Regions from separate parts of the Pseudoxanthomonas mexicana genome, predicted to be linked through region 2. Evidence: predicted binding sites of a transcription regulator. Region 2 holds the regulator's gene; each other region holds the start of a gene.
What was found. The regulator HrcA, encoded in region 2, represses chaperone genes, less so after heat shock. The targets are predictions, from matches to a motif close to TTNGCACTCNNNNNNNNNGAGTGCNAA.

Region 1: a site for HrcA is predicted at 6,827-6,853, ahead of rpoH (RNA polymerase sigma factor RpoH). Genes of this name have one in related genera too.
Region 3: a site for HrcA is predicted at 5,137-5,163, ahead of IAE60_RS01260 (co-chaperone GroES). Genes of this name have one in related genera too.

What each region holds. Positions count from the first base shown of each region.
Region 1 is NZ_CP060731.1:1,117,720-1,127,759, reverse strand. Features, by position in the region: gene IAE60_RS05135 (primosomal protein N') at 1-1,202, shown strand, start outside; gene IAE60_RS05130 (MFS transporter) at 1,202-2,521, shown strand; gene IAE60_RS05125 (NAD(P)/FAD-dependent oxidoreductase) at 2,592-3,869, shown strand; gene IAE60_RS05120 (DUF1203 domain-containing protein) at 3,842-4,315, opposite strand; gene IAE60_RS05115 (hypothetical protein) at 4,396-5,805, opposite strand; gene rpoH (RNA polymerase sigma factor RpoH) at 5,937-6,815, opposite strand; gene IAE60_RS05105 (metal-dependent hydrolase) at 7,008-7,886, opposite strand; gene IAE60_RS05100 (dipeptidase) at 7,954-9,183, opposite strand; rRNA gene rrf (5S ribosomal RNA) at 9,275-9,389, opposite strand; rRNA gene IAE60_RS05090 (23S ribosomal RNA) at 9,516-10,040, opposite strand, start outside.
Region 2 is NZ_CP060731.1:2,596,637-2,606,676, forward strand. Features, by position in the region: gene IAE60_RS12210 (outer membrane protein assembly factor BamE) at 1-161, opposite strand, end outside; gene fur (ferric iron uptake transcriptional regulator) at 265-669, shown strand; gene recN (DNA repair protein RecN) at 776-2,443, opposite strand; gene hrcA (heat-inducible transcriptional repressor HrcA) at 2,531-3,580, shown strand; gene grpE (nucleotide exchange factor GrpE) at 3,622-4,143, shown strand; gene dnaK (molecular chaperone DnaK) at 4,254-6,173, shown strand; gene dnaJ (molecular chaperone DnaJ) at 6,268-7,386, shown strand; gene IAE60_RS12245 (DUF3857 domain-containing protein) at 7,503-9,383, shown strand; gene IAE60_RS12250 (prephenate dehydrogenase) at 9,403-10,040, shown strand, end outside.
Region 3 is NZ_CP060731.1:255,836-265,875, forward strand. Features, by position in the region: gene IAE60_RS01250 (TonB-dependent receptor) at 1-2,790, opposite strand, end outside; gene groL (chaperonin GroEL) at 3,010-4,650, opposite strand; gene IAE60_RS01260 (co-chaperone GroES) at 4,796-5,089, opposite strand; gene cutA (divalent-cation tolerance protein CutA) at 5,296-5,628, shown strand; gene IAE60_RS01270 (protein-disulfide reductase DsbD family protein) at 5,633-7,927, shown strand; gene IAE60_RS01275 (TlpA family protein disulfide reductase) at 7,924-8,517, shown strand; gene aroQ (type II 3-dehydroquinate dehydratase) at 8,689-9,129, shown strand; gene accB (acetyl-CoA carboxylase biotin carboxyl carrier protein) at 9,183-9,656, shown strand; gene accC (acetyl-CoA carboxylase biotin carboxylase subunit) at 9,667-10,040, shown strand, end outside.

The DNA.
Region 1 (10,040 bases), 1.5 Mb from region 2:
AGGACGGCATCCGCTACCACGCACGCGACTTCGCGCTGGTACGCGGCAAGGCGCTGGACGTGCCGGTGGTGCTGGGCAGCGCCACGCCATCGCTGGAAACCCTGCACAACGCACGCAGCGGCCGCTATGCGCACCTGCGCCTGTCGCGTCGTGCCGGTGAGGCGCAGCCGCCGGCCGTGCGCGTGCTGGACATGCGCAAGCGCGCGCAGCAGGCCGGCCTGCTGTCGGACACGCTGCAGGCGATCCGCCAGGCGCTGGACGCCGGCGGCCAGGTGCTGGTGTTCAAGAACCGTCGCGGCTACGCCCCGGTCCTGCTGTGCCACGACTGCGGCTGGAGCGCGCAGTGCAAGCGCTGCGACAGCCCCATGACCGTGCACGCGGGTGGCAAGCGGTTGCAGTGCCACCACTGCGGCGCGCGGCAGGCGGCGCCACCGGCCTGCCCCGACTGCGGGGGTCTGGCGCTGCAACCGCAGGGCATCGGCACCGAGCGGCTGGAAGAACTGCTGGCCGAACAGTTCGCGGACGTGCCGGTGCTGCGCGTGGATCGCGGCACCACGCAGAAGCGCGACGGCCTGGCGCAGCAACTGGCGAAGCTGGGCGACACGCCCGGCATCCTGGTAGGCACGCAGATCCTGGCCAAGGGCCACGACCTGCCGCATCTCACCCGTGTGGCCGTGGTCGGCGTGGACGAGGGCCTGTTCTCCACCGACTTCCGGGCCGGCGAGAAGCTGGCGCAGCAGCTCATCCAGGTGGCCGGACGCGCGGGACGCGCGGGCAAGCGCGGCGATGTGTGGCTGCAGACGCACCATCCCGACCATCCGCTGCTGAACACGCTGATCAGCGGCGGCTACCACGCCTTCGCCGAGGCCGAACTGGAGCAACGCCAGATGGCCGGGTTCCCGCCCTTCGCGCACCTGGCGCTGCTGCGCGCCGAAGCCCAGCACGTCGACGCCGCGCAGCAGTTCCTGCAGGCGGCGAAGCGCGCGTTGCGCGCACACGATGCCTCGCTGGAGATGCACGGACCACTGCCTGCACCCATGCCGCGTCGCGCAGGCCTGCATCGCGTACAGCTGCTGCTGTCCTCAGCCGAGCGGCGCGCCCTGCATCGCGCGCTCGATCTCGCGCTCCCCGACATCCGCGCCCTGCCGGAAGCCCGCCGTACGCGCTGGTCGCTCGATGTCGACCCCATGGACCTGTACTGATGACGCCCACGTCCCGTGCCGAACTGACGCCCGCCCAACGCCTGCGCAGCATCTTCAGCGGCTCGGTCGGCAACCTGGTGGAGTGGTACGACTGGTACGTCTACGCGGCGTTCTCGCTGTACTTCGCCGAGGTGTTCTTCCCCGGCGGCGACCGCACCAGCCAGTTGCTGAAGACCGCTGCGATCTTCGCGGTGGGCTTTTTGATGCGCCCGCTCGGCGGCTGGCTGCTGGGCCGTTACGCCGATCGCCACGGCCGCAGGCGCGCGCTGATGCTGTCGGTGGTGATGATGTGCGGCGGTTCGCTGATCATCGCCTGCACGCCCGGCTACGCGAGCATCGGCGTGGCCGCACCGATCCTGCTGGTGCTGGCGCGGCTGCTGCAGGGACTGTCGGTCGGCGGCGAATACGGCACCTCGGCGACCTATCTCAGCGAGATGGCCACGCGCGGGCATCGCGGCTTCTGGTCCAGCTTCCAGTACGTCACGCTGGTGATGGGGCACCTGATTGCGTTGGCCGTACTGATCGCGCTGCAGCGTGTGTTCCTCACCGACGAGCAACTGCGCGAATGGGGCTGGCGCATCCCGTTCGCGATCGGCGCGGTGGCGGCGCTGGTGGCGTTGTGGCTGCGCCGGAACATGGTGGAAACCGAGTCCTTCTCCCGCCACGAGGCCGCGGGCACGCCGGACCAGCAGGAGGCGCAGGGCACGCTGCGCGCGCTGATGCAGCACCCACGCGCGGTGCTCGCCGTGGTCGGGCTGACGATGGGCGGCACGCTGGCCTTCTACACGTACACCACCTACGTGCACAAATTCCTCGTCAACAGCGCCGGCATGGCCAGCGAGACGGCCAGCCTGATCAACGCTTCCACGCTGTTCTTCTTCATGCTGCTGCAACCGGTGGTCGGCGCGCTGTCCGACCGGATCGGCCGCCGGCGGATCCTCATCGCGTTCGGCGTGCTGGGCACGCTGTGCACGTGGCCGATCCTGTCGACGCTGCAGACCGTATCCAGCCCGGCGCAGGCGTTCTGGCTGGTCATGGCGGCACTGGTGATCCTCAGCGGCTACACCGCGATCAACGCGGTGGTGAAGGCGGAAATGTTCCCGGTGGAGATCCGCGCCCTCGGCGTCGGCCTGCCCTATGCACTGACCGTCGCGCTCTTCGGCGGAACGGCGGACATGGTCGCGCTGTGGTTCAAGAAGATCGGCATGGAGACCGGCTTCTACGGGTACGTCACCGCCTGCATCGCGTGTTCGCTGCTGGTCTACCTGTGGATGCCCGACACGCGCACGACCTCGCTGATCGACCGCGACCCGGACTGAACGACGGCGGCGGGCCGCGTGCGACAATCCGTCGCGATCCGCCACGCACTTCGTGGCTGCGGGAGACGGCATGCAGGCAGCACACCATTTCGTCATCGTCGGCGGTGGCTTCGCCGGCCTCTGGGCCACGCGCGCGCTGGCGTCCGCGCCGGTGCGCATCACCCTGATCGACCGGCACAACCATCACCTGTTCCAGCCGCTGCTCTACCAGGTCGCCACCGCCGGATTGTCGGCACCCGATATCGCCGCGCCGCTGCGCCACATCCTGCGCAAGCAGGCCAACGTGGAAGTGCGGCTGGCGGAGGTCGCTGCGATCGCGCCGCAGGAGAAGCATGTCGTATTGGCCGACGGCACGACCATCGCCTACGACGCGTTGCTGCTTGCGACGGGCGCGACGCATGCCTATTTCGGCCACGACGAGTGGGCGCGGCATGCGCCCGGCCTGAAGACGCTGGACGATGCCCTGCAGCTGCGCCGCCATCTGCTGCTCGCCTTCGAGCGCGCTGAAGCCGAGACCGATCCCGGGAAACGCGCCGCGTGGCTCAGCTTCGCCATCGTCGGCGGCGGACCGACCGGCGTGGAACTGGCCGGCACGCTGGCCGAGATCGCGCGGCATACGCTGACGAACGAGTTCCGCCGCATCGACCCCTCGCAGGCGCGCGTGCGGCTGGTGGAGGCGGGACCGCGCGTGCTGGCGTCCTTTCCCGACACGCTGTCGGAGAAGGCGCGCAGGCAGTTGGAACGGCTGGGCGTCGAGGTCGTCACCGGCACGCCGGTCAGCGACATCACCGACGAGGGTTACCGGCTGGGCGACACCTTCGTGCCGGCGAAGACGGTGGTGTGGGCTGCCGGCGTGGCCGCGTCACCGCTGGCGCGCACGCTCGACGTGCCACTGGATCGCGCCGGCCGCGTGCCCGTGCAGCCCGACCTCAGTGTCGCGGGGCATCCGGACATCTTTGTCGCGGGAGATCTCGCCGCCGTGACCTCGGACGGGCGCCCCGTGCCCGGCGTGGCGCCGGCGGCGAAACAGATGGGTCGGCACGTGGCGCAGGTACTGCGCGCACGCCTGGATGGGCGCGCATCGCCTGGCGACTTCCGCTACCAGGACTATGGCAACCTCGCGACCATCGGCCGCATGGCGGCCGTGGTGGATTTCGGCCGGTTGAAGTTCTCCGGCCTGCTGGCTTGGTGGTTCTGGTTGACGGCGCACGTGTTCTTCCTGATCGGCTTCCGTAACCGGCTGGTGGTGCTGTTGAACTGGTGCTGGGCGTACTGGAGCTACCAGCGCGGCGCGCGGATCATCCTGGGCAAGGACGAGGATCAGGCCGGATCGACGCGACAGGCGTAGCAGCCAGGTCGCGCGTTGTGGACGTGCAGGTAGGCGACGTCCGGCACGGCGAGCAGGCGTTGCAGGTGGGACAGCGCGTCGCTTCCTTCCACCGCATCGGCATCGCGCATCAGGCCGTTTGCATCGTACGCGCGCAGCGACAGCAGGCGTCGCGGAAAGCTGGGCGGCAGCGTGTCGCGGAATACCGCCGCGGGCTGCTGCATGGCGGCCTCGCGTACGTAGATGGGCCCACTGGCACGATAGGGGCCTGCCACGTCGTGGTGCAGGAACGGCAGCAGCAACAGCGTCTCGCCCTGCCGCGCGTCTTCCAGGATGACCCGGCACGGGAATCCCCGGTCGGCGTCGGCGACGACGCGGCGTATGTTGCGCGCCGCCAGCGCGCCGTCGTCGAGTGCGAACAACGGCCGGAAGGTGTCGGGCGACAGCCCGCGGATCACGAACGACATGGCATCAGGCTCCGGAACAGAGGACGCCATGCTCGCGCCGCCGTCACGGCGGCGCTATCCGGATCTTGTTCGGCCCGCTTCTAGTCCAGCGGATAACGCGTGCCGTCGGCCATGACCAGCTCGCCCTCGCCGATGCGCTCGCTGTCGGCGTCGACGGTGATGAACTCGGCTTCCAGGCGTCCCTGACCCTTGCTGCCTTTCAGGTCGAAGATATAGCGCTCGCCTTCTGCCGCCCAGGACGCGTCGCGATCGAAGGCCGCCTCGCGGATGTCGCCGATATGGCGTCGCACCACCGGGTGCGCCTGCATCGCCGCATTGGCCTGCAACACGAAGATGCCATCCTGGCGCGCGAAGGTCTCGGGAACGTCCCCGTCGACCTGCTCTCCCGGGAACGGAGGCTCGCCCTCGAATGCCAGTTCGCGCCCATCGGCCAGCGTCAGCACGCCCTTGCCCAGGCGTTCGGTATCCGCATCGACGGTGATGAACTCCGCCACGATATGCCCGCGCCCCTTGTCGCCGACCAGTGCGAACGCGAACTCGTTGACGCCCTCCGCTTCGCCGGTCGCGGCCATGTCGAACTCGAAGGTCTGCAGCGCGCCGATGTGCTGCTGCACCAGCGGATAACGCTGCACGGCCACGCGGGCCTGGCGGGTGAAGATGTTGTCCTGCATGTCGCCGAACAGATCGTCGACGCCCGCGCCCTCGTCGGCTGCCTCGCCCTCGCCGGGCGGTTCGCCCTCGAATGCCAGCCGCCGGCCATCGGCCAGCGTCAGCACGCCCTTGCCCAGGCGCTCGGTACCCGCATCGACGGTGATGAAATCGGCCTGCAGGCGCCCGCGTCCCTTGTCGCCTGCCACGTCGAACACGAAGGTGTTCATGCCGGGCGCGGCGCCGGTGGCGTCGGTATCGATCTCGAACGTCGTGATCTGCCCGATGTGCTGGCGGATCAGGGGGTAACGCTGCGCGGCTTCCTGTGCCTGCCGGGTAAAGAGGCCGGCGCCCGCTTCGACATCCTCATCATGCTCATGGTCATGCGCGTGGCCGTCCTCCGCAGCCAGCGCATCGGCGTCGCCCTCGATGGCGTGCCGGGTGCCGTCGGCCATGACCAGCATGCCCGGACCCAGCGCCTCCTGAGTAGCGCTGACCGTGATGAAACGCGCGGTGACGCGCCCCTTGCCACGACTTCCCTCCACATCGAACACCAGTACGTCCGGACCGGGTTCGTCCATGCTGGCCGCTTCGTCCAGCGTCACCTTGCGGATCGCGCCCAACTGCGCGGCCACGACGGGATCGACCTGCATCGCCGCACGCGCCTGCGCGTCGTATTCCTCACGATCGATGCCGAAGCGGATGCCACGTTCGGTACTGTCTGATTTCTCGTTTCCGCCCTCGGCCGCATTCGTCGCCGCGATCGCCGGCAATGCCGCCAGGCCCAATGCCGCCACCGCCGCCCACGCGAGCTTTGCCCACCGCCTGCTGCCCCACCCCATGCCGTGCTCCTTTGCCGGTCTGCCGCCCAATGCGGATCGCGGCGTAGTGGACCACACTTCCGCCGGACGATGAACACGCCAATGGAAAAGGCCCCTTGCGGGGCCTCTTCGAAGACATCGTGCGACGCGGATCAGGCCGCGAACAGGGCTTTCATCTTCTTCAGCGCATTGGCTTCGACCTGGCGCACGCGCTCGGCGGAGATGCCGTACTCGTCGGCGAGTTCCTGCAGCGTGACCTTGCTTTCGCCATCCAGCCAGCGACGCTTGATGATGTCGCGCGAGCGGTCGTCCAGGTTGGCCAGGCCTTCGCGCAACAGTTCCAGCTGGTTGTCCTCGCTGTCTGCGCGTTCGTAGGCCTGCGAAGGATCCTCGTCGTGCGCGACAAGGTAGCTGGCCGGCGACGGCGGTGCATGGTCCTCGTCCTCGTCCGCGGGGGCATCGAACCCGATATCGCGACCGGAAAGGCGCGCTTCCATCTCCAGCACTTCCCGCTCGGACACATTGAGGTCCTTGGCGATGGCGCTGACCTCTTCGGCATTCATCCAGCCCAGCCGCGTCTTGGACTTGCGCAGGTTGAAGAACAGCTTGCGCTGCGCCTTCGTCGTGGCGACTTTGACGATGCGCCAGTTCTTCAGGATGAACTCGTGCATCTCGGCACGGATCCAGTGCACCGCGAAGCTCACCAGGCGCACGCCCATGTCGGGGTCGAAGCGCTTCACCGCCTTCATCAGGCCGATGTTGCCTTCCTGGATCAGGTCGCCCAGCGGCAGGCCGTAGCCGTTGTAGCCGCGGGCCACGTGCACCACGAAACGCAGGTGCGAGTGCACCAGTTCGCGTGCCGCATCGAGGTCTTCCTCTTCGCGGTAGCGCTGCGCCAGGGCGCGCTCGTCCTCGACCGTCAGCACCGGGATCTGGTGCACGGCGCTGATGTAGGCGTCGAGCGAGCCCAGGGCACTGGGGATCGGCAGGTTGTTGGCGACCAAGGCGGTAGTGGAGGTGTTCTGGCTCATGGGCAAGGATGTTAGCAGTCGGGGGGTTCGACTGCTAACCACATGGGAAGTTCCCCATTGTCCCAGCACTGCAACGATGGCGCGCCATCCCGCCCGGCACCCAAGCCCTTTATCAGTCAATGACTTGGTAATGGGCGGGCCCGCCACCGCGCGCGACACGGGTGATCGCGTCGGCTCGGGTGGAACTGGCGTTCAGGTTCGGGTGCCCATCGCGACGACAGCCGGGGGCTGCCGGCTGGCTTGGCGCGTCAGTACCCCCGCCGCCAGCGCGTCGGCGCCCGGCAGACGAGAAGGATGGAAGCCGGGTCGCAGGTAGTCCAGCAGATGCTGCAGCGTGCGGCGTGCCATGCCATGGCCCGTGCCCAGATGCCAGGCTGCCTGCCGCCAGGCGGCCTTGCGCAAGAGCCGCCGATCCTGAGCCAGCAGGGCCGTCGTCAGACCGGTCATCAACAGATAGAACAGGGTGCTCGTCGTGATCGCGCCGAGCAGACGCACCGGATAGCGGGGTGAAACCGCCTGCAGCAGATCGAAGGCGACCGCGCGATGTTCGATCTCCTCCGCGAAGTGCCATTCCATCAGGTCGCGCATGCGCGGATCTGCGGAAGCGAGAATCGACTGGGACAGGAACTCGTATCCCAGAAAGGCATTGATGTGCTCGACGCAGCTGACCAGCGAAGCCCGGAACCAGAGGGGCGCGAAACGGTCCATCACCCGAAAGACCCAGCGGTCGACCATGCGCTCGAACCCGCGGTATGCGTAGCCCTGCGCATCCAGATTGTCCCAGTAGCGCTTGTGCGCCACGCCGTGCTGCGCTTCCTGACGGATGAAATCCTGGCAGCGACCCAGCAGCGTTTCGTCGCGCACATGCGGCAGGCATGCATTGAGCGTGCGGATGTAGAACGCCTCGTTGGCAGGCACCAGGATGGTGTAAGCATTCAACAGCGACGATACGAATTCGTTCCCCGGCAGCCAGTGCCGGGGAATGTCCCCGGGCAACCCGGCGGCGAAGCGGCGTGGCGTGATGCGCTCGTCCATGTAGATGCGTCCCTGCGCGTTCCAAGCGTTCTTCAATGATCTGCGTCCTCGCCCATCGCGCGGACTGCCACGTTTTGGCTTTGCCTCACGACCCGAAGTACGGCTACGGAGCGGAAGCGTCGCTCGCGTCCTGGACCTGCCTCAGGACGCGCAACAGGTTGCCACCCCAGATCTTCCTCACATCGCCTTCCGAATAGCCCGCCGCCAGCAGGGCCTCCGTGATCCTGGGCAGGGCGGTGACGTCCTCCATGCCCACCACGCCGCCGCCGCCATCCCAGTCGGCACCGATACCGACGTGGTCGACGCCCGCGACGCGGATGATGTGCAGCAGGTGCGACATGTAGTCATCGAAGGTCGCCCGCTTGACGGGATACCGCGCTTCGATCGCGCGGCGCTCACTCAGATAGGCCGTCACGCGGCTCGTCGGCAGTCGCTCCTCCGGACCGAACTTCTCCGACAGGGCTTCGAGCGCCGCCTCTCTCTCTGGTACCTTGGGGATGTCGACTAGGTAGCCGCCATAGGCATTGACGTGGATGACGCCTCCTTTGGCAGCAAGCCGACGGATACGCGCATCGTCGATGTTGCGAGGGTGGTCGTACACCGCGTCCGCACTGGTGTGGGAAAGCACGATGGGCGCACGCGACAGTTCCAGCAGCTGGTCGAACACCGCATCGCTCGCGTGCGAGGCGTCCAGCACGATGCCAAGCCGGTTCGCCTGCTCCACGAGCGCGCGCCCGGCAGGGCTCAGTCCGTTCCACTCCGCTCCTGCAGGATCCGTCGATGAATCCCCGAACTCGTTGTTGCGCACATGGGTGATCCCCAGCATCCGCAGGCCAAGGCGGTGGTAGACCTCCAGCAGGCTTGGGTCGCTCGCCAGCGGCGCCGCGTTCTCCATGCTGATGAAGCTCACGCGCCTGCCGGCCGATGCGATCCGCTCGGCATCGGCCACCGTCAGCGCAAGCTCCATGTCTGAGGCGTGCGCGGCGAGCATCTCGCGAATGCTGACCAACCGTTCCAACCCGTGATCCCGGGCCGCGCGCTTGCCCGCCTCATCGCGCGCGCCCTGCGCCGTGTAGATGACCCAGAACCCGCCATCCAGGCCTCCTGCCTTCATGCGCGGGAGATCCACTTGCGACAGCTCGCCTTCGTGGCGATGGTCGTCGGCAATGCTCCATCCCGGCCGTCGCAGGTTCGCCGGCGTATCCAGATGGGTATCGAGCACCAAGGCACCCTCATGTATGCGCGCCGCTTCCGCACTGGCGTCCTTCGCTGCGATGTCAGCGCTCGCCAATATCGCCAGCGTGGTGGCCAAGGCCAACAAAGTCCGCTTCATGCTTCGCCCCTGTGAGATGAACCCCGATTGTTGGCGAAAGCCGGGCAATAAAAAACCCCCAGCCTTACGGCTGGGGGTTTCGGGATAAAGCCCCTGGCGATGACCTACTCTTGCATGGCTTAAGCCACACTACCATCGGCGCGGCTGCGTTTCACTTCCGTGTTCGGGATGGGAACGGGTGGGACCACAGCGCTAATTTCACCAGGGAGAGGGTTGGAGCGTCGCCATCCAGGGAACGGATTAAGGCGCCAATCTCTCATAGGGTCTTGTGACGTAGCGGGCATTGGATTTTCTCTGACGATATCGTCGAGTCCAAGGCCACTTGAGGTTATATGGTCAAGCCGCACGGATCATTAGTATCAGTTAGCTCAATGGGTTGCCCCACTTACACACCTGACCTATCAACCACCTAGTCTTGATGGTTCCTTTAGGGGGCTTGTGCCCCGGGAAGTCTCATCTTGAGGCGCGCTTCCCGCTTAGATGCTTTCAGCGGTTATCGCTTCCGAACATAGCTACCCGGCAATGCCACTGGCGTGACAACCGGAACACCAGAGGTTCGTCCACTCCGGTCCTCTCGTACTAGGAGCAGCCCCTCTCAAACTTCCAACGCCCATGGCAGATAGGGACCGAACTGTCTCACGACGTTCTGAACCCAGCTCGCGTACCACTTTAAATGGCGAACAGCCATACCCTTGGGACCGACTACAGCCCCAGGATGTGATGAGCCGACATCGAGGTGCCAAACACCGCCGTCGATATGAACTCTTGGGCGGTATCAGCCTGTTATCCCCGGAGTACCTTTTATCCGTTGAGCGATGGCCCTTCCATACAGAACCACCGGATCACTAAGTCCTACT
Region 2 (10,040 bases):
CTGCCCAGCAGCGACTGCACCTGCTGCTTGCTCTGGCCCACCTGCAGCTGGTCCACGGCCGTCTTCTCGATCAGGTTGCCCTGGTAGATCGGCTGCTTGTAGAGGATGCCGCAGCCAGCGGTGGCGGAAGCGAGGACGGCAACCAGCAGGAATTTGCGCATTGGGACAGGTACGGTGGGAAACCGGGCCGATGATACACTTCCGCGGACCGCCGCAACCGAGCTTCAGGCAGCTGGCGCTAAACCGAGAGTGAACGGAGACGCCATGGAATCGCAGGATCTACGCAAAGTCGGCCTCAAGGTCACCCACCCGCGGATGCGCATCCTGGAGCTGCTGGAGCAGAAGAGCGCCCAGCACCACCTGAGCGCGGAAGACATCTACCGGCAGCTGCTGGACCATGGCGACGAGATCGGACTGGCGACGGTCTATCGCGTGCTGACCCAGTTCGAGGCGGCTGGGCTGGTGCTCAAGCACAACTTCGAAGGCGGCCAGGCGGTCTACGAGCTGGACCGTGGCGGCCACCACGACCACATGGTGGACGTGGACACCGGCAAGATCATCGAGTTCGAGAGCAGCGAGATCGAGAAGCTGCAGCGCGAGATCGCCGCCAAGCACGGCTACGAGCTGGAAGAACACTCGCTGGTGCTGTACGTGCGCAAGAAGCGCTGAGGACCGGCAGTTCGCCGTTCAAGGACGTGGGAGCGACGTCAGTCGCGAAGCCGCACCGGTAGAGCCTCATCGCGACTGACGTCGCTCCCGCGGCGGCAGCAGTGAGTCAGACCGCGTTGGCGAGCAGCCGCTTCGCGGCCGCGTGGGCTTCCTTGCTGACTTCCACGCCGCCCAGCATGCGGGCCAGTTCCTCTTCCCGCTGCTTCGCGCCGAGCTTCTCGACCGCGCTCTGGGTCATCCCCTCGACCGGCGCCTTGCTGACCCGGTAGTGCGCGTGCCCCTGTGCGGCGACCTGGGGCAGATGGGTGACGCACAGCACCTGCCGCTGGGTGCCCAGGGCGCGCAGCTTCTGGCCGACGATCTCGGCCACGGCGCCGCCGATGCCGGTGTCCACTTCGTCGAACACCATGGTGGGCACCGCGTCCAGCCCCAGCGCCGCCACCTCGATGGCCAGCGAAATGCGCGCCAGCTCGCCGCCGGACGCCACCTTGCGCAGCGCGCGCGGCGGCTGGCCCGCGTTGGCCGACACCAGGAACTCGACGCGTTCGGCCCCTGTCGGGTCGGGGCGCTCGCCGTCCTGCGGCTCCAGCGCGATCTCGAAACGCCCGCCGCCCATGCCCAGCTCGGCGATCAGGGCGGTGGTGGTATCGCCCAGGGCGCGGGCGGCACGCTGGCGGGTGCGGCTGAGCGCGCCCGCCGCATCGCGCCATTGCTGGCGGGCGGCGCCGATCTCGTCGCTGAGCTTCAGCAGGCGTTCGCCGGCGCCACGCAGACCGTCCAGTTCGGCGGCCAATCGGTCGTGCTGCTCCTGCAGGCCCTCCAGCGGCACCCGGTGCTTGCGCGCCAGGTCGTGCACTCGGGCGAGCTTGCGCTCCAGGGCGTCGAACTGCAGGGGCTCGCCGTCCAGGTCGTCGCGGACCTGGCCCAAGAGGGACAGGGCTTCCTCGATCTGGATGGCGGCGCCGTCGAGCAGGCCGTCGACATCGCGCAGGCGCGGTTCGTGCTCGGCCTGGCGGGCAAGATCGGCCCGCACCTGCTGCAGCTGGCGGGTCAGGGACGGCGTGTCGTCGCCGGCGAGCTGCCCCAGTGCGGCGTCGCAGGCCTGGATCAGGCCGGTGGCATGGGCCTGGCGGCGGTGGCTGGCCACCAGTTGTTCGAGCGCGGCGGGCGACAGGTCCTCGCGCTGCAGCTCCGCCAGCTGGTGTTCCAGATAGTTGATGCGGTCGGAGACGTCGCCCTGGCCCGACAGCTGCTCGCGCTCCTGGAGCAGGGCCGACCACGCGCGGGCCGCGTCGCGCACCCGGGCGCGTTCGGCGTCGTTGCGGGCGAATGCATCCAGCAGATCGAGCTGGCTGTTGCGTGCCAGCAGCGCTTGGTGCTCGTGCTGCCCGTGGATCTCCACCAGGCGGCCGGCCAGGTCGGCCAGCTGCGACAGCGTCACGCTGCGCCCGTTGATCCAGGCGCGGGACCCGCCGTCGGCACGGATGACGCGGCGCAGCTGGCACTGGCCCTCGTCGTCCAGTTCGTTGTCGGCCAGCCAGGCCTGGGCGGGCGAGCCCGAGGGGGCGGAAAACTCGGCCGACAGTTCCGCGCGCTCGGCGCCATGGCGGACCACGCCGCTGTCGGCGCGCAGACCCGACAGGAAACCCAGGGCATCGACGAGCAGCGACTTGCCGGCGCCGGTTTCACCCGAGATGACCGTCATGCCCTCGCCGAACTCCAGTTCGGCGGCACGGACGACGGCGAAGTCCTTGATGGCGAGATGTCTGAGCATGCGGCGGATTGTAAGCGGAGCCGGCGCAAGTTCTGAGACGGACGGGCATGGCTTGCAAAGCCGCGGGGACGACGTTATCTAGCGGGCATGAAATCCCCGTCGCCCTCGCTGGACCCCCGTGCCCGCCAGTTGCTGCGCACGCTGATCTCGCGCTACATCCGCGACGGCGAACCGGTGGGTTCGCAGACCCTGGCCCGCCATGCCGGGCTGGAAGTCAGTCCGGCCACCATCCGCAACATCCTGTCGGAACTGGAAGAGGTGGGGCTGCTCAGTTCCCCGCATACCTCAGCCGGGCGCATTCCCACCGCCCAGGGTTACCGGGTGTTCGTCGACAGTCTGGTGCAGGTGAAGTCGCTGGGCGAGGGCGAAGTGGCGCGCCTGCGCGCCGAGCTTCCCAGCGGTGCGGGAACCCAGGCCCTGCTGGGCAATGCGTCCGAGCTGCTGTCGGCGATGACCCATTTCGTGGGCGTGGTCAGCGTGCCGCGACGCGAGCAGTTCGCCTTCCGCTACATCGATTTCGTGCCGCTCGACGGCCAGCGGGTGATGGCCATCCTGGTGTTCGCCGACAACGACGTGCAGAACCGGGTCATCGAGACCCGCCGTCCGTACGAGCGCGCCGAACTGGAGCGCATCGCCAACTACCTCAACGCCCAGTTCGCCGGCCGATCGCTGGCGGACATCCGTGCCAGCCTGCTGCGCGACCTGCGCCGGGCGCAGACCGAGATGGAGGGCCTGCTGGCCGAATCCATCGAACTGGCGGAGCAGGCGCTGACGCCGCCCAACGACGATCTGGTGCTGGCTGGGCAGACCCGGCTGATGGGCGTGCAGGAGCTGGCCGACCTGGAGCGGTTGCGCGACCTCTTCGAAGCCTTCGCCCGCAAGCGCGAGATCCTGCAGCTGCTGGAACGCACGATCCGCGCGCCCGGCGTACGCATCTTCATCGGTGAGGACACCGGCTTGGCGCCGCACGACGGGGTGTCGGTGGTGACCGCGCCCTACATGGCGGCGGGGCAGGTGCTGGGTGTGCTGGGCGTCATCGGGCCCACGCGGATGGCGTACGACCGGGTCATTCCGGTGGTGCAGGCGGCGGCCGATGTGCTGGGCGCGGCCTTGAATCCCGACGCGCCGGCCCCATAGGTTCCCGGTTGGGCGGCAGGAGCCGCCGCCAGGGAACCGAAATGAACGAACAGCACGAACACGATGCCACCCCGGGCCAGGCGCCCGAATCCCCCGACACCGACGCCGCCCTGCTGGCCGAGCTGGAAACCCTGCGCAACGAGCTGGACCAGCTGCGGGCGACCACGCTGCTGGAGCGCGCCGACCTGGAGAACCAGCGCAAGCGCGTGGCGCGCGACATCGAGCAGGCCCGCAAGTTCGCCAACGAGCGCCTGCTGGGCGACCTGCTGCCGGTGTTCGACAGCCTGGACGCCGGCCTGGCCGCCGCCGGCAGCGAGCCCAGCCCCCTGCGGGACGGACTTGAGCTGACCTTCAAGCAATTGTTGAAGGTGGCCGGCGACAACGGCCTGAGCCTGCTCGACCCGGCCGGCGAGGCCTTCAACCCCGAGCATCACCAGGCCATCAGCCAGGCCGATGCGCCCGATGCGGCGCCGGGCAGCGTGGTGCAGGTGTTCCAGAAGGGCTACGTGCTCAACGGCCGCCTGCTGCGTCCCGCCCTGGTGGTGGTGGCCAAGCACGACTGAACGACACGCGGGTGGCGCTTGAACGGCGCCATCGCATCCCTATATCGGGACCATCCACCCGGCCGATCGCCGGGTCCAACATCAGAATTTGCTAGGGAGCGAAATCCATCATGGGCAAGATCATCGGCATCGACCTGGGCACGACCAATTCGTGCGTGGCGATCATGGACGGCGGCAAGGCCCGCGTCATCGAGAACTCGGAAGGCGACCGCACCACCCCCTCCATCGTGGCCTACACGAAGGACGGTGAAGTGCTGGTCGGCGCCTCGGCCAAGCGCCAGGCCGTCACCAATCCCAAGAACACCTTCTACGCGGTGAAGCGCCTGATCGGCCGCAAGTTCACCGACGCCGAAGTGAAGAAGGACCTGGACCTGGTGCCCTACGGCATCATCGCGCACGACAATGGCGATGCCTGGGTGCAGACCAGCGACGGCAAGAAGATGGCGCCGCAGGAAATCTCCGCGCGCGTGCTGGAAAAGATGAAGAAGACGGCCGAAGCCTTCCTGGGCGAGACCGTCACCGAAGCCGTCATCACCGTGCCGGCCTACTTCAACGACAGCCAGCGCCAGGCCACCAAGGATGCCGGCAAGATCGCAGGCCTGGACGTCAAGCGCATCATCAACGAGCCGACCGCGGCCGCGCTGGCTTACGGGCTGGACAAGGGTGACGGCGGCGCCGACCGCAAGATCGTCGTCTACGACCTGGGCGGCGGCACGTTCGACGTATCCATCATCGAGATCGCCAACGTCGATGGCGAGAAGCAGTTCGAGGTGCTGGCCACCAATGGCGACACCTTCCTGGGCGGCGAGGACTTCGACAAGCGCGTCATCGACTACCTCGTCGAGGAGTTCCAGAAGGACCAGGGCATCGACCTGCGCAAGGACCCGCTGGCCCTGCAGCGTCTGAAGGACGCCGCCGAGCGCGCCAAGATCGAGCTGTCCAGCTCGCAGCAGACCGAAGTGAACCTGCCGTACGTCACCGCCGACGCCTCGGGCCCAAAGCACCTCAACATCAAACTGACCCGCGCCAAGCTGGAAGCGCTGGTGGAAGACTTGGTGAAGAAGACCATCGAGCCGTGCCGTATCGCGCTGAACGACGCCGGCCTGCGCGCCAGCGACATCGGCGAAGTCATCCTCGTCGGCGGCCAGACCCGCATGCCGAAGGTGCAGCAGGCGGTGGCCGAGTTCTTCGGCAAGGAACCGCGTAAGGACGTCAACCCCGATGAGGCCGTGGCGCTGGGCGCAGCGATCCAGGGCGGCGTGCTGGCCGGCGACGTCAAGGACGTGCTGCTGCTCGACGTGACCCCGCTGAGCCTGGGCATCGAGACCCTGGGCGGCGTGTTCACCAAGATCATCGAGAAGAACACCACCATCCCGACCAAGGCCTCGCAGACCTTCTCCACCGCCGAGGACAACCAGTCCGCGGTGACGGTGCACGTGCTGCAGGGCGAGCGCGAACAGGCCCGCTTCAACAAGTCGCTGGCCAAGTTCGACCTGGCGGGCATCGAGCCGGCGCCGCGCGGCATGCCGCAGGTGGAGGTGTCCTTCGACATCGACGCCAACGGCATCCTGCACGTGTCGGCCAAGGACAAGAAGACCAACAAGGAACAGAAGGTCGAGATCAAGGCCGGTTCGGGCCTGTCCGAGGACGAGATCAACCGGATGGTCGCCGATGCCGAGGCGCACCGCGAGGAAGACAAGAAGTTCCAGGAGCTGGTGCAGGCGCGCAACCACGCCGACGGCCTGATCCACGCCACCCGCAGCGCCATCACCGAGCACGGCAGCAAGGTGCCGGGCGACGTGATCGGCCGCGTCGAATCGGCCATCGCGGATCTGGAAACCGCGATGAAGGGCGACGAGAAGGCGCAGATCGAGGCCAAGGCCAAGGCGCTGGAGGAGGCCGGGCAGTCCCTGTATGCGGCGGCCGCGTCGGGCGACCAGTCCGGTGCGGGTCCGGCGGGCGGTGGTGCGGCCCCGGCCGACGACGTCGTCGACGCCGAGTTCACCGAAGTCAAGGACGACAAGAAGTAATCCCGGCCCACGGGATGCGGCGAACGGGAGACGTGGCCTGCCACGGCCTCCCGTTTTGCCATCCGGCGACCCTGCCAGACCAGCCTGACGACACATGAGCAAGCGCGATTACTACGAAGTCCTGGGCGTGGCCCGCGACGCCAGCGAAGAAGACCTGAAGAAGGCCTATCGGCGCTGCGCGATGAAGCACCATCCCGACCGCAATCCCGGCGATGCCGCCGCCGAGGCGGCGTTCAAGGAGTGCAAGGAAGCCTACGAGGTGCTGTCGGACGGGGCCAAGCGCCGCGCCTACGATGCGCACGGCCATGCCGCGTTCGAGCACGGGATGGGCGGTGGCGGTCCCGGCGGCCCGGACATGGGCGACATCTTCGGCGACATCTTCGGCAACATCTTCGGCGGCGGGGGCGCACGCGCGGCACGCCGTGGCGCCGATGTCGGCTACGTGATGGAACTGGACCTGGAAGAAGCCGTCGCCGGCATCGAGAAACGCATCGAGATCCCCACACTGGTGGCCTGTGACCCCTGCAAGGGCACGGGCTCGGCCGACGGCCGCGTCGAGACCTGCGGCACCTGCGGCGGTCGCGGCAACGTGCGCATGCAGCGCGGCATCTTCGCCATGCAGCAGGCGTGCCCGGCCTGTGGCGGCCGCGGCCAGACCATCAGGAATCCCTGCACCGAGTGCCATGGCGCCGGCCGCGTGGAGGAAGAGAAGGTGCTGTCGGTCAAGATCCCGGCCGGCGTGGACAACGGCGACCGCATCCGCCTGACCGGCGAAGGCGAGGCAGGCCCGCCCGGCACGCCCCCGGGCGACCTGTACGTGGAAGTGCGCGTGCGTGAGCACGACATCTTCCAGCGCGATGGCGACGACCTGCACTGCGAGGTGCCGATCCGCATCTCGCAGGCCGCGCTGGGCGACACGGTGCGCGTGCCGACGCTGAAGGGCGAGGCGGAGATCCGCATCCCGGCCGAGACGCAGACCGGCAAGCTGTTCCGCCTGCGCGGCAAGGGCGTGAAGTCCGTGCGCAGCCGCAGCGAAGGCGACCTGTACTGCCGCGTGGTGGTGGAAACACCGGTGAACCTGACCCCGGAACAGCGGGAGCTGCTGGAGAAGTTCGAGGCCACCTTCATCGGAGAGGAAGCGCGCAAGCATTCGCCGAAGTCGGCCACGTTCCTGGACGGCGTCAAGGGGTTCTGGGACCGCATGACCTCCTGACCCCCTGTGACATCCCGCCGCCCGCGGACGTGAGCGGCTTGTGGCATCCTGCGACGGCCCCGGCGACCCCGGGGCCGTTTTCATTCACGTCCACGAAGAAGGGAGTTCGCGTGCGCATGAACAAGGGGAAGAGGTGGGGATGGTGGGCGTTGCTCGTGATGGCGCCCGCATGGGCGGCCGATGACCGGCCCCTGCAGGTCGAGCGCGAGTCCACGCGCTTCGTGCTCAATGCCGACGGCAGTTTCGTGCAGGAACAGGAAACCGCGATCAAGGTGCTGAAAGACAGCGCGCTGGAAGCGGCCAAGGATGCATCGGTCAGCTACAGCACCAGCATCCAGAAGGCCGAGGTGATCGAAGCCTACACGTTGAAGCCCGACGGCCGCCGCGTCGATGTGCCCAAGGGCAACTACCAGGTCAGCAGCAGTTCGGGACGGGAGGGCGATTCGCCCATCTACTCCGACCAGACGACGCTTACTGTCGTGTTCCCCGAGTTGGCCGTCGGCGACACCACGGTGTTTACCTATCGGGTGACGGCGACGCAGCCGATGTTCCCGGGCCACTTCTCGGTGATCCGCAACTATAGCCCGGCCGCGTACTACGGCGACGTGCAGGTGACCATCGATGCGCCCGAGGCGATGCAGGCCGCGTGGCGCAACTGGCAGATGACGCAGCCCGCCGTCGAAACCCGCGACGGGCGCCGGATCGTGCGCTGGCGCTGGAGCAACCGCCAGCCAGTCGGCCGCGAAAGCTTGCGCGATACGGTCTTCACCGCCGATCGCTATCCGGGCTACGCGTTCTCCACCTTCGCCAGCTACGCCGACATCGCGGCGGCCTACGGGGGACCGGCCAACGCCAAGGCCACGCTGACGCCCAGGTTGCGCACGCTCGCCGCGGAGATCGCGGGCAAGAGCACGGACCCGCGCGAGACGGCGAAGAAGCTTTACGAATGGGTTTCCACCAAGATCACCTATGCCGGCAACTGCATCGGCCTGGGCGCAGTGGTCCCGCGCGACCTGGACGTGGTGCTCGACAACCGCATGGGCGACTGCAAGGACCACGCGACCCTGCTGCAGGCGTTGCTGAAAGCCCGCGGCATCGACAGTACCCAGGCGCTCATCAACGCGGGCGGTACCTATACGCTGCCGGATATCCCGGTCGCGTCTGTGGTCAACCACGTGATCAACTACATCCCCGGCCTGGATCTTTACGTGGACTCGACCGCGGCCACGGTGCCCTTCGGCAGTCTGCCGGACGGGGCGGCAGGCAAACCCGTGCTGCTGGTGGATGGTCATCGCGACGGCACCACCACGCCGGTGACGCAGGTCGGTTCGGAATGGCAGAAGCTGCGCACGACGCTTCGCATCCAGCCGGACGGTTCGATCAAGGGCGCGCAGCAGGTCGAACTGAGCGGACGCATGGCGGTGGCGGCACGCGCACAGTTCCGCAACGTCGGCGCCAGCGATGCGGACAAGCTGGTGCGCAATTACTTCCGGGGAAGCGCACTGAGCGCAAGTGGCAAAGTGAAGTACGACGATCCCGTGCCGATGCTGGAGACCTTCAACATGGAGGCGGATTTCGAAGTCGAACGGATGCTCCCGACGAGCGGAGGCTTCCAGGTGCAACCCTGGTTTCTGAGCTTCACCCCGGTCGCCATGCTGGTGGCTTCCCAAATCGGCGATCCGGACCAGCCCGCGGGCGAGAGCAGCTGTGGTGCGTACCATTCGGACGAGGAGTACACCTTCGAGTTCCCGGCGTCGATGCGGATCGTCGCCGTGCCGAAGGACGTCAGCGTACGCGAGGGCACGCTCAGCTACGTCTCGACGTTCCGGCAGGACGGCGCGCGCCTGCACGTGCGCCGCACGCTGGACGACCGCACACCCGGCCCGGTGTGTTCGCCGGAATACAACGACGGCTTTGCCCGGGTCATGCGCAAGATCATGCCCGACCTGCGCGCGCAGGTGGTCTACCTGACAGGGGAAGGTGCGGTGCAGCAGTGAGTACCGGCCGGTGCAGCGCGTGACGCCCAACCCATCTCCCCTGATCGGCATCGTCGGCAGCGCGGGCGCCTATGGCCGCTGGCTGCAGCACTTCTTCCAGGAACGGATGGGCCTGGAGGTCATCGGCCACGACCCCGCCGACCCCGCATCGAGAGACGAAGCCGAGCTCGTGCAGCGGGCGGACGTACTGGTTTTCTCGGCCCCGATCCGCCGCACCGGGGCGCTGATCGCGCGCTATGCGGAGCTTGCCGCCGGTGGCGAAGCCGGGCGCTTGTGGCTGGACGTCACTTCGATCAAGGCCGCGCCGGTGGCGGCGATGCTGGCCTCACGCGCCGAGGTCGTGGGCTTGCATCCGATGACCGCCCCGCCCAAGGCGCCGACTCTGAAGGGCAGGGTGATGGTGGTCTGCGAAGCGCGCCTCGATGCATGGCGACCTTGGATGGCGTCGCTGCTCGCCGCGCTCGAGGCCGAGTGTGTGCAGGCCACGCCCGAGCAGCACGATCGCGTGATGGCGCTGGTGCAGGCGATGGTCCATGCCGCCCATCTGGCCCAGGCGGGTGTGCTGCGCAGCGAAGCGGCGCGCGCAGGCCCGCTGGACGCGCTGATGCCGTTCCGTTCCGCATCGTTCGAGATGGATGCGGCCATCATCGCGCGCAT
Region 3 (10,040 bases), 1.6 Mb from region 2:
GCCGAGCGAGATGCTGGCGTTCCACGGCGCCTGGTAGCGCACCTGCACGTCATGGAACGTCGTCGAGGGGCGCTCATTCAATCGCAGGCGCTGTCCACCCGTCCACGGCGCGCTGTAATCGGGCAGGCTGCAGAGGTCGTCGAAGTTGCAGCGCTCCTTCAAGCCCGAGTAGTACCGCATGCCCCAGGAGATGCCCCAGCTCCCGCGCTCCCACCCCAGGTTGAGGTTGGAACGCACGCGGAAGTTGGCGCCGGTGCCCACCGACAGGCCATTCAACTGCTGCGGCGGATTGTCCTCCAGGTCGTCGGTCTTGAGTTCTAGCTTGCTGATGTACGTACTCAGCCAGCTGGCGCTGAAGGTGCCCCAGTCCGTGGCCCGGCGGTAGTTGACGTCGAAGTCGAAGCCCTCGGTCTCGACATGGCCGACGTTGATCGGCGTCGTGATGAACGAGGTGATCTGGCCGTCGGCGTCGCGCACGAACCGCGAGCCGGTCGACGCATGGCAGCGCGCTTCGATCCCGCGCAGGTAGCAGTCGTCCAGCACCTGCGTTTCGGTGTCGGCGACGATGGTGTTCTCGATGCGGATCGTCCACCAGTCGAGCGACAGGTTGAGGCCCGGTGCGAACGAGGGGCTGAACACCACGCCCAACGTCACCGATTCGGACGTCTCCGGCGTCAGGTCGGGATTGGCGCCCGCGACGAACGGAATCGGCGTCTGCGTGCCGGGGCCGTTGGCGACGCCGTCGGCGTCGTTGGCGGGCTGCCGGAAATCGACGGGCACGTCCTGCAGGCAACGCGCATTGCCCCGCGCCGCACCGAACTCGGTGTCGCAGGGATCGGTGTAGAACGAGAACGTCTGCGAGGCGCCGCCATACAGGTTGCTGACGTCAGGCGCACGGAAACCTTCGGCCCAGGTGCTGCGCACCAGCACCGAATCCACCGGCTTCCACTTCAGGCCAAGCTTGCTGTTGGTGGTGTCGCCGAAGGTGTCGTAGTTCGAGTACCGCGTCGCCGCGCTCAGCGTCAGTTCCTCGGCGAAAGGCACATCGGCGAGCAACGGCACCTGCACTTCGGCATACACCTCGTCCAGGCTGTAGCCGCCCGACGTGGGCCCTGCGGCGAGATCGGTCGAGCCGCCGGATTGGGCGAGCGCGTCGGGCGAGAACTCGCCGTACTCCTTGCGATGCTCCACGCCCACCGCGATCGCCAGGTCGCCGGCCGGCAGTGTCGCCAGCGTGCCGGTGAGGTTGGCGAAGTAGTCCTGCGTCTTCGTCATCGAGACCGCCTGGCCCACCGGAAAGATGAACTGCCGCACCGCCGGATCCATCGCCGAGCCATCACCCGGGCCGCCATAGCCGAGCGGCAACAGCGGATTCCACGGCGTGCACTCGCCCTGGCTGGTGCCCAGCGGAATGGGATTGTCCGGCGTGCCGCACTGGACCACACCCTGGCTGTTGAGGAACGAGGGACCCACCGCCATGCGCACCGCCGCGAGATTGAGGTTGCCGGTGCCGACCTGCACGCCCTTGTTCTGGTTGTACAGATAGCCGACATCCCAGTCCCAGCTGCGGCCGCCCAGTTCGAAGTAGCCCGACAGCGCGCCACTAAAGCGGTAGGTACTCAGCGACAGCCGGTTCTCGCGCGGCACCTCCCAACCGCGCCGGGTGAAGTGCACCTCGGTGGGATCCGCATCACCGCTCTGGTTGCCGACCGGGTTGTAGTAGCTGTCGATCGACATCGGTGTGTCGAACGCCTGCGACGAATACGGATAGCCCGCATTGCGCGAGAACGACGCACGATCGGTGTACAGCATGTCGCCGGCGAAGCGGAGACGGTCGCTCAGCGCGTAATCGATGTTGACGAACACCGACTTGCGTTCGATGCCCGCCAGCAGCGTGGACTGCTGGACCGGCAACGAGAAATCCGTCGCATCCAGCGCGCGGAAGCTGTCCAGGTGACGCGGATCGAGACCGGGCGTCTCGCGCCGCAGGGTGAAGTTGCCGCGCCCGGGAACGATCAGCCGGCCGTATTGGGTGGTCGCGCTCTCACCGCCCGGCCGCGGCGTCCTGCCCTCGCCCATCGGGAAGCGGTTCGCCGAGAACCAGCGGTCGATTGCCCACACGGGGTCCTCTTCGGTGTACTCCGCACCCACCGTCACCGAGCCGCGATCCGTGCCGAAGCCTGCGACCAGGTCGACCACGGTGCGCTGGCCATCGCCCTGCGAGTACTGGCCGCCGTAGACGCTCGCCTGCATGCCATCGAGGTTGCGCCGGGTGATCAGGTTGATGACGCCGGCGATCGCATCCGAGCCGTACAGCGTCGACGCGCCGTCCTTCAGTACCTCGATGCGTTCGATCATTGCCGCCGGTATCTGCGAAATGTCCTGCAGGCCGCTGGTGGTAATGCCCAACCGCTTGCCGTTGACCAGCACCAGCGTGCGGTTGGGGCCGAGGTTGCGCAGGTCGATGTACGCGCCGCCCACCGCCTCACCCGCGGCCAGGGGCGCCGTGCGGCTGACCGCCGGGCTGCCGGCGCTGGTGATGTTCTGCAGGATATCGGCGACCGAATTGAAGCCCTGCTTCTGGATGTCCTCGCGCGAGATCACCAGGACCGGCGCCGCAGTCTCCACGTCGACCTGGCGGATGCGCGATCCGGTGACTTCGATGCGGTCCAACGTGGTGGGTGGCGCGCCTTCCGGCGCTGATGGCGTCTGCGCGTGGGCCGCCGTCGCGGTGGCCGCGCACGCGACCAGAGCGACGCGGATCGCGTCGCGCAATGCATGTCGTTTCATCTGACTTCTCTCTCCCGATGGATGTCCTGCGGACGTGCTCGGTGAAAACTGCGTTAAGCACCGAAGTTCGTACGCTACGGAGCGGGTCCGGCGGAGAGGTGTCCCGCGCGCGCCTTTATGGGAGCGCTTGTTGCGGTTTCGCGATGCGCATATCGCGAAAAACAAAAAGCCCCGCATCGCTGCGGGGCTCTTCGTGGAACGGTGACGCGGGAAGCGGACTTAGAAGTCCATGCCGCCCATGCCGCCCATGCCACCGCCGGCCGGCATCGCCGGCTCGTCCTTCTTCGGGGCCTCGGCCACCATCGCTTCGGTGGTGATCATCAGGCCCGCGATCGAGGCGGCGTTCTGCAGCGCGGAGCGCGTGACCTTGGTCGGGTCCAGGATGCCGAACTCGATCATGTCGCCGAACTCGCCGTTGGCGGCGTTGTAGCCGAAGTTGCCCGAACCTTCCTTGACGCGGTTGACGATCACCGACGGCTCTTCGCCGGCGTTGGTGACGATCTCGCGCAGCGGGGCTTCCATCGCGCGCAGGGCGATCTGGATGCCGTGGTTCTGGTCTTCGTTAGCGCCCTTCAGGGTGCCGATGCTCTGCAGCGCACGGATCAGCGCGACGCCGCCGCCCGGGACCACGCCTTCCTCGACGGCCGCACGCGTGGCGTGCAGGGCGTCTTCGACGCGGGCCTTCTTTTCCTTCATTTCGATTTCGGTCGAGGCACCGACCTTGATCACGGCCACGCCGCCGGCCAGCTTGGCCACGCGTTCCTGCAGCTTCTCGCGGTCGTAGTCGGAGGAGGTCTCCTCGATCTGCGCCTTGATCTGCTTGATGCGCGACTGGATGCGCTCGGCATCGCCGGCGCCGTCGATGATGGTGGTGTTCTCCTTCGAGACCACGACCTTCTTCGCACGACCCAGGTCGTTGATGGTGGCCTTCTCCAGCTGCAGGCCGACTTCCTCGGAGATCACCGTGCCGTTGGTCAGCGTGGCGATGTCTTCCAGGATGGCCTTGCGGCGGTCACCGAAGCCCGGCGCCTTGACGGCGGCGACCTTGACGATGCCGCGGATGGTGTTGACCACCAGGGTGGCCAGGGCTTCGCCTTCCACTTCCTCGGCCACGATCAGCAGCGGCTTGCCGGCCTTGGCGACGCCTTCCAGCACCGGCAGCAGTTCGCGGACGTTGGAGACCTTCTTGTCGTGGATCAGGATGAAGGGGTCGTCGAATTCGACCTGCTGCGACTGCTGGTTGTTGATGAAGTACGGCGACAGGTAGCCGCGGTCGAACTGCATGCCCTCGACGACGTCCAGCTCGTTCTCCAGGCCCGAGCCTTCCTCGACGGTGATCACGCCTTCCTTGCCGACCTTCTTCATGGCCTCGGCGATGATGTCGCCGATGTTGCTGTCGGAGTTGGCCGAGATGGTGCCGACCTGGGCGATCGCCTTGTCGTCGGCGGTCGGCTTGGAGAGCTTCTTCAGCTCTTCGACGGCGGCCTTCACGGCCTGGTCGATGCCGCGCTTGAGGTCCATCGGGTTCATGCCGGCGGCGACGGCCTTGGAGCCTTCGCGGATGAACGCCTGGGCCAGCACGGTGGCGGTGGTGGTGCCGTCACCGGCGTTGTCGGAGGTCTTGGACGCGACTTCCTTCACCATCTGCGCGCCCATGTTCTCGAACTTGTCGGCCAGTTCGATTTCCTTGGCGACGGACACGCCGTCCTTGGTGATGGTCGGGGCGCCGAAGCTCTTCTCGAGCACGACGTTGCGGCCCTTCGGGCCGAGGGTGGCCTTGACGGCATTGGCGAGGATGTTCACGCCGCGCACCATGCGCGTACGGGCGTCTTCACCGAAACGGATATCTTTTGCAGCCATTTGAATAACTCCGGTAGGCGTGAATCCCAGGCCGGCGGCCGGGATTCGGGATTAGAGATTTGGGAATTCGGAAAGCGATGGCGGGGACGGGTGGATCGGGCATGCAGCCATCGCTGCTGCCGGTCCCGTCGCCCCATGCCGGCTCTTAGGCCAGGATCGCCAGGACGTCGTCTTCCTTGATGATCTTGTACTCGACGCCGTCCTGCTTGTAGGCCGAACCGGAGTACTGACCGTAGATCACCTTGTCGCCCACCTTCACCTTCGGGGCGCGCACGCCACCGGTGGCGTCGATGAACTTGCCCTCGCCGACGGCGATGACTTCACCCTTGGTGGGCTTTTCCTTGGCGGCGTCGGGGATGATGATGCCGCCGAGCGAGGTTTCTTCGGCTTCGATCGGCTTGACCACCAGGCGGTCGTACAGCGGCTTGATGTTGCTCATGTCAATCCTCTTAAGTGATTGATTGGACTAGGAAAGGGGCGGCGATGTTAGCAGTCTCCACCGGAGACTGCCAACGACGCGGACGCAAAAACCCGGCAACGCCGGATGCCGTCCGATGTTGGGCGGGGCCCGGCGGCTTTCAAGGCCCTCCAGGAAAATTTTTTGCCCGGGGCCGGCTCCGGCGGGTCTGCGATAATCGCCGGCCCATGCCCGTCTTCCTGATCCTGTCCACCTGCCCGGACGCCGACACCGCCCAGCGGCTGGCGCGGATCCTGGTGGAGGAACGACTGGCGGCCTGCGTCAGCCTGTTGCCCGGCGGGGTGTCGACGTACCGCTGGCAGGGCCGGGTGGAACAGGCGGCCGAGGTCCAACTGCTGGCCAAGACCCCGGCCGACCGGCGCGACGCCCTGATGGCCCGGCTGGCCGAACTGCATCCGTATGAACTGCCGGAGATCCTGGCGGTCGAAACCGCCGCCGGCCTGCCCGCCTACCTGGACTGGGTGACCGCGGAAACCCGCACCGACGCCTCACCCGAGTGACCCGATGACGCCGATCCGCACCCTGCCCGCCCTCCTGCTGCTGTTCCTGGCCTCGCTGCTGGCACCCGCGGCCTCGGCCGCGATCACCCAGGACGACCTGCTGCCGGTGGACGAGGCGTTCGTGCTGACCGCCACCGCACCGGCCCGCGACCGGATCGAGATCCGCTGGAAGATCACCGACGGCTACTACCTGTACCGTCACCGCACCGGCGTGGAGGCCGACGCGGGCTTCGCCGCGCAGCCGCTGCAACTGCCCAAGGGCAAGGCGTACCGCGACGAGTTCTTCGGCGATGTGGAAACCTATCGCGGCGAACTGGTCGCCACCCTGCCCGGCCGACCCGCATCGGGCACCGACAGCGTCAGCCTGAAGATCAAGTACCAAGGGTGCGCGGATGCCGGCATCTGCTACCCGCCGCAGACACGCACGCTGAAGGTGGCGCTGCCGCCCACGGCAGGCGACGCCTTCGTCCCGCTGCGCGGTGGCGCGCTTGCCGGCAATCTGCTGGGCCAGACGCCGCAGGCCGGCATGGACGCATTGCCGTTGCCGGAGGAGCAGGCGTTCGCCTTCGAGACGATCGCCTTCAACGGCAACGAACTGCTGCTGCGCTTCACCCCGGCGCGCGGTTACTACGTGTATCGCGACCGTACCTCGATGGCGCTGGAAGGTGCGCAGGGCGTATCGCTGCAGGCGCCGCGCTGGCCGAAGGGCAACGCGCATCGCGATGAACATTTCGGCGACGTCACCGTCTACTTCGACCAGGCCGAAGTGCCGGTGCCGCTGAAGCGCGACCGCGCCGACGCGGTGACCGCGACGCTGCGGGTGACGTTCCAGGGCTGCCAGACCGATGGCATCTGCTATCCGCCGATGACGCGGCGGGTGAAGCTGGCGATCCCGTCCGGGACGGTCACGCCCGCCAGTACGCCTGACACGCCCGCACCCGCCACCGTGGCGCCGCCGCCGACCGCGACGAGTCCGGTCGATGCCGCCGTCGCCACGCCGGATACGACCACGTCGGCAGCCTCCATCGCGACCGATGTCGAACGCACGCGCCCGCCCGAAGAAGTGCTGGCCCGCAACCCGCGCGGCACTTCCTCGCTGCTCGTCGCGCTGGCGCTCGCGCTGACCGGTGGCCTGATCCTCAACCTGATGCCGTGCGTGTTGCCGATCCTGTCGCTGAAGGCGCTGTCGCTGGCCGAAAGCGGGCGCGAGGGCGGCGATGCCCGTCGGCGCGCGCTCTGGTACACGGCCGGCGTGCTGGTCAGTTTCGTCGCCGTGGGCGCGCTGGCCATCGCACTGCGGGCGGCGGGCCAGGCGCTGGGCTGGGGTTTCCAGCTGCAGCAGCCGTGGGTGGTCGGACTGCTCGCGTACGTGATGTTCGCGGTGGGCTTGAGCCTGTCGGGCGTGTTCGCGATCGGGCATAGGCTGGCGGGAACCGGTCACGGGCTGGCGTCGCGTCGCGGCCCTGTCGGCGACTTCTTCACCGGCGTGCTGGCGGTGGTCGTGGCCAGCCCGTGCACGGCGCCCTTCATGGGTGTGGCGCTGGCGTATGCGTTCACCGCGCCCACGCCGCTGGCGCTGCTGGTGTTCGCGGTGCTCGGCCTGGGGCTCGCCCTGCCGTTCCTGCTGATCGGTTTCGTGCCGGCGCTGGCGAGCCGCCTGCCGCGTCCCGGTGCGTGGATGGGCACGCTGAAGCAGGTGCTGGCCTTCCCCATGTACCTGACGGCGGTCTGGCTGCTGTGGGTGCTGGGCAAGCAGCGCGGCATCGACGCCGTGGGGTTGGCGCTGGTGGGCCTGGTGCTGCTGGCACTGGGGCTTTGGTGGTTCCAGCGCGCGCGCTTTGGCGTTGCGCCGTGGCAGCGCGTGCTGGCGCTGGCACTCGCTGTCTCCGCGCTGGTACCGCTGGCGATGCTGCATCGACTGCCGACGGAGACAGCGGCGGCATCGACGACCGAAGGACACGCGGCCTACTCGGCCGAACGCCTGGCCGCCCTGCGCGCGGAGGGCCGCATCGTGTTCGTCGACATGACCGCCGACTGGTGCGTCACCTGCAAGGCCAACGAGAAGGCCGTACTCGATACGCCGGCCTTCCGCGAACTGCTGGCGACCCATGACGCGGTGATGATGACCGGCGACTGGACCAACGTGGACCCGGCCATCACCGCCTTCCTCGAGGCGCACGGCGCGGTCGGCGTGCCGCTGTACGTGCTGTACCCGCGGGGCGGTGGCGCCGGGGAAGTACTGCCGACCGTCCTCACGCAGGACGGCATGCGCCGGGCCTTCGAGCGCGCCGCGCGATGAAGGCGACGACCTCGCGCGTGCTGCTGGTGGCGGTGGCCGCCGGCGGCCTGGGCCTGCTGGCCAGCCTGTGGTTCAACGGCAATCCGTTCTGGCGCACGCAGGTGGGCGAGCGCGCCCTGCATGCGGCCACGAACGCCACCGCGCCCGCGCCCCCGCCCGGCGTCACGCCCGCCGGCATCGGCGACCCCATGCCGGCCATCGCGCTTCCGGGACTGGACGGCGCCATCGTCGACCTGCACGCGCGCTACGCGGGCAGGCGGCTGCTGATCAACGTGTGGGCGAGCTGGTGCGGACCGTGCATCGAGGAGATGCCCGAGCTGGACCGTTTCGCGGCGACCCAGGGCCGCGAGGGCGTGCAGGTGATCGGTCTTGCGCTGGATACGCCGGAGGGCGTACGTGATTTCATCGCCAGGGTGCCGGTGCGCTATCCGATCCTGCTGGATGCGCCCGGCCCCGCCGATGCGAGCGTCTGGCTGGGCAATGCCAAGGGCGTGTTGCCCTACACCGTGCTGGTGGATGCCGATGGCCGTATTGCGCGGCAGAAGATCGGCCCCTTCGAGCCCGGCGAGATCAGCGGCTGGGTGGAGTAGCCAAGCGCGCGACCCCGCGCCGTGCGGATCACCCTCACCCTGATCGACCGGTCCGCGCCACGGCTGCAGATTCCCGAGAATCAAACAGTCGCTTAAAACGAAGCAAACTTCGGCGAACTGGACAGCATCACCGGGTTCAAGCAGACTGCCGCCCTTCCGCTGGAGACGCGAATGGCGAAGCTGCTGGTCCTGCATGGCCCCAACCTCAATCTGCTCGGTACCCGCGAGCCGGAGGTCTATGGCCATGCGACGCTGGCGGACATCGACCGGTCCCTGGCGGCACAGGCCCAGGCCGTAGGCCACCAGCTGGACAGCTTCCAGTCCAATGCCGAGCATGCCCTGGTCGACCGCATCCAGGCGGCCCGCACCGACGGCACGGCCTTCATCCTGATCAACCCGGCCGCCTTCACCCACACCTCGGTCGCCATCCGCGACGCACTGGCCGGCGTGGCGCTGCCCTTCATCGAAATCCACCTGTCCAACCCGCACAGCCGCGAGCCCTTCCGCCACACCAGCTATTTCAGCGACAAGGCGGTCGGCGTGGTCTGCGGCTTCGGCGCCGACAGCTACCGCTACGCACTGGACGCCGCCCTGCAACGGCTGCCCGCCTGACCCCTCATTTATCTTGTTCCGCGCGCGGAACATCGTTCAACCACGAGGCTCCCATGGATCTCCGCAAAATCAAGAAACTGATCGACCTGCTGGAAGAGTCGAACCTGGCCGAAATCGAGATCAAGGAAGGCGAAGAGTCCGTGCGCCTGGCGCGTACGCCGAAGGGCGGCTATGCGGCGCCGGCGGCACCGGTCGCCTACGCCGAGCCGCGCCCGGCCGCGCCGATGCCGATGAGCTCGCCCACCGAAGCCTCCACCGGCGGCACCGCCAAGCCCGGCAACGCCCTTCCCGACGGCCACGTGGTGCGCGCGCCAATGGTCGGCACGTTCTACGCCTCGCCGGCGCCGGACAAGCCGGCGTTCGTCAGCGTGGGCCAGGCGGTGAAGGCCGGCGAGACGCTGGCCATCATCGAAGCCATGAAGATGTTCAACCCCATCGAGGCCGACGTATCGGGCACGGTGCTGTCGGTCCTGGCTGAAAGCGGCCAGCCGATCGAGTTCGATCAGCCGCTGTTCGTGATCGGCTGAGGTCCGCACCATGCTGGACAAGGTCGTTATCGCCAACCGGGGTGAGATCGCGCTGCGCATCCTGCGCGCCTGCCACACCCTCGGCATCCGCACGGTCGCGGTGCACTCCACCGTCGACCGCAATCTCAAGCACGTGGCCATGGCCGACGAATCCGTCTGCATCGGCCCCGCCGCCTCGAAGGACAGCTACCTCAACATCCCGGCGATCATCGCCGCGGCCGAGGTCACCGACGCCCAGGCCATCCATCCCGGCTACGGCTTCCTGTCGGAGAACGCCGACTTCGCCGAGCGCGTGGAGCAGTCCGGCTTCATCTTCATCGGCCCCAAGGCCGACACCATCCGCATGATGGGCGACAAGGTGGAAGCGATCCGCGCCATGCAGGC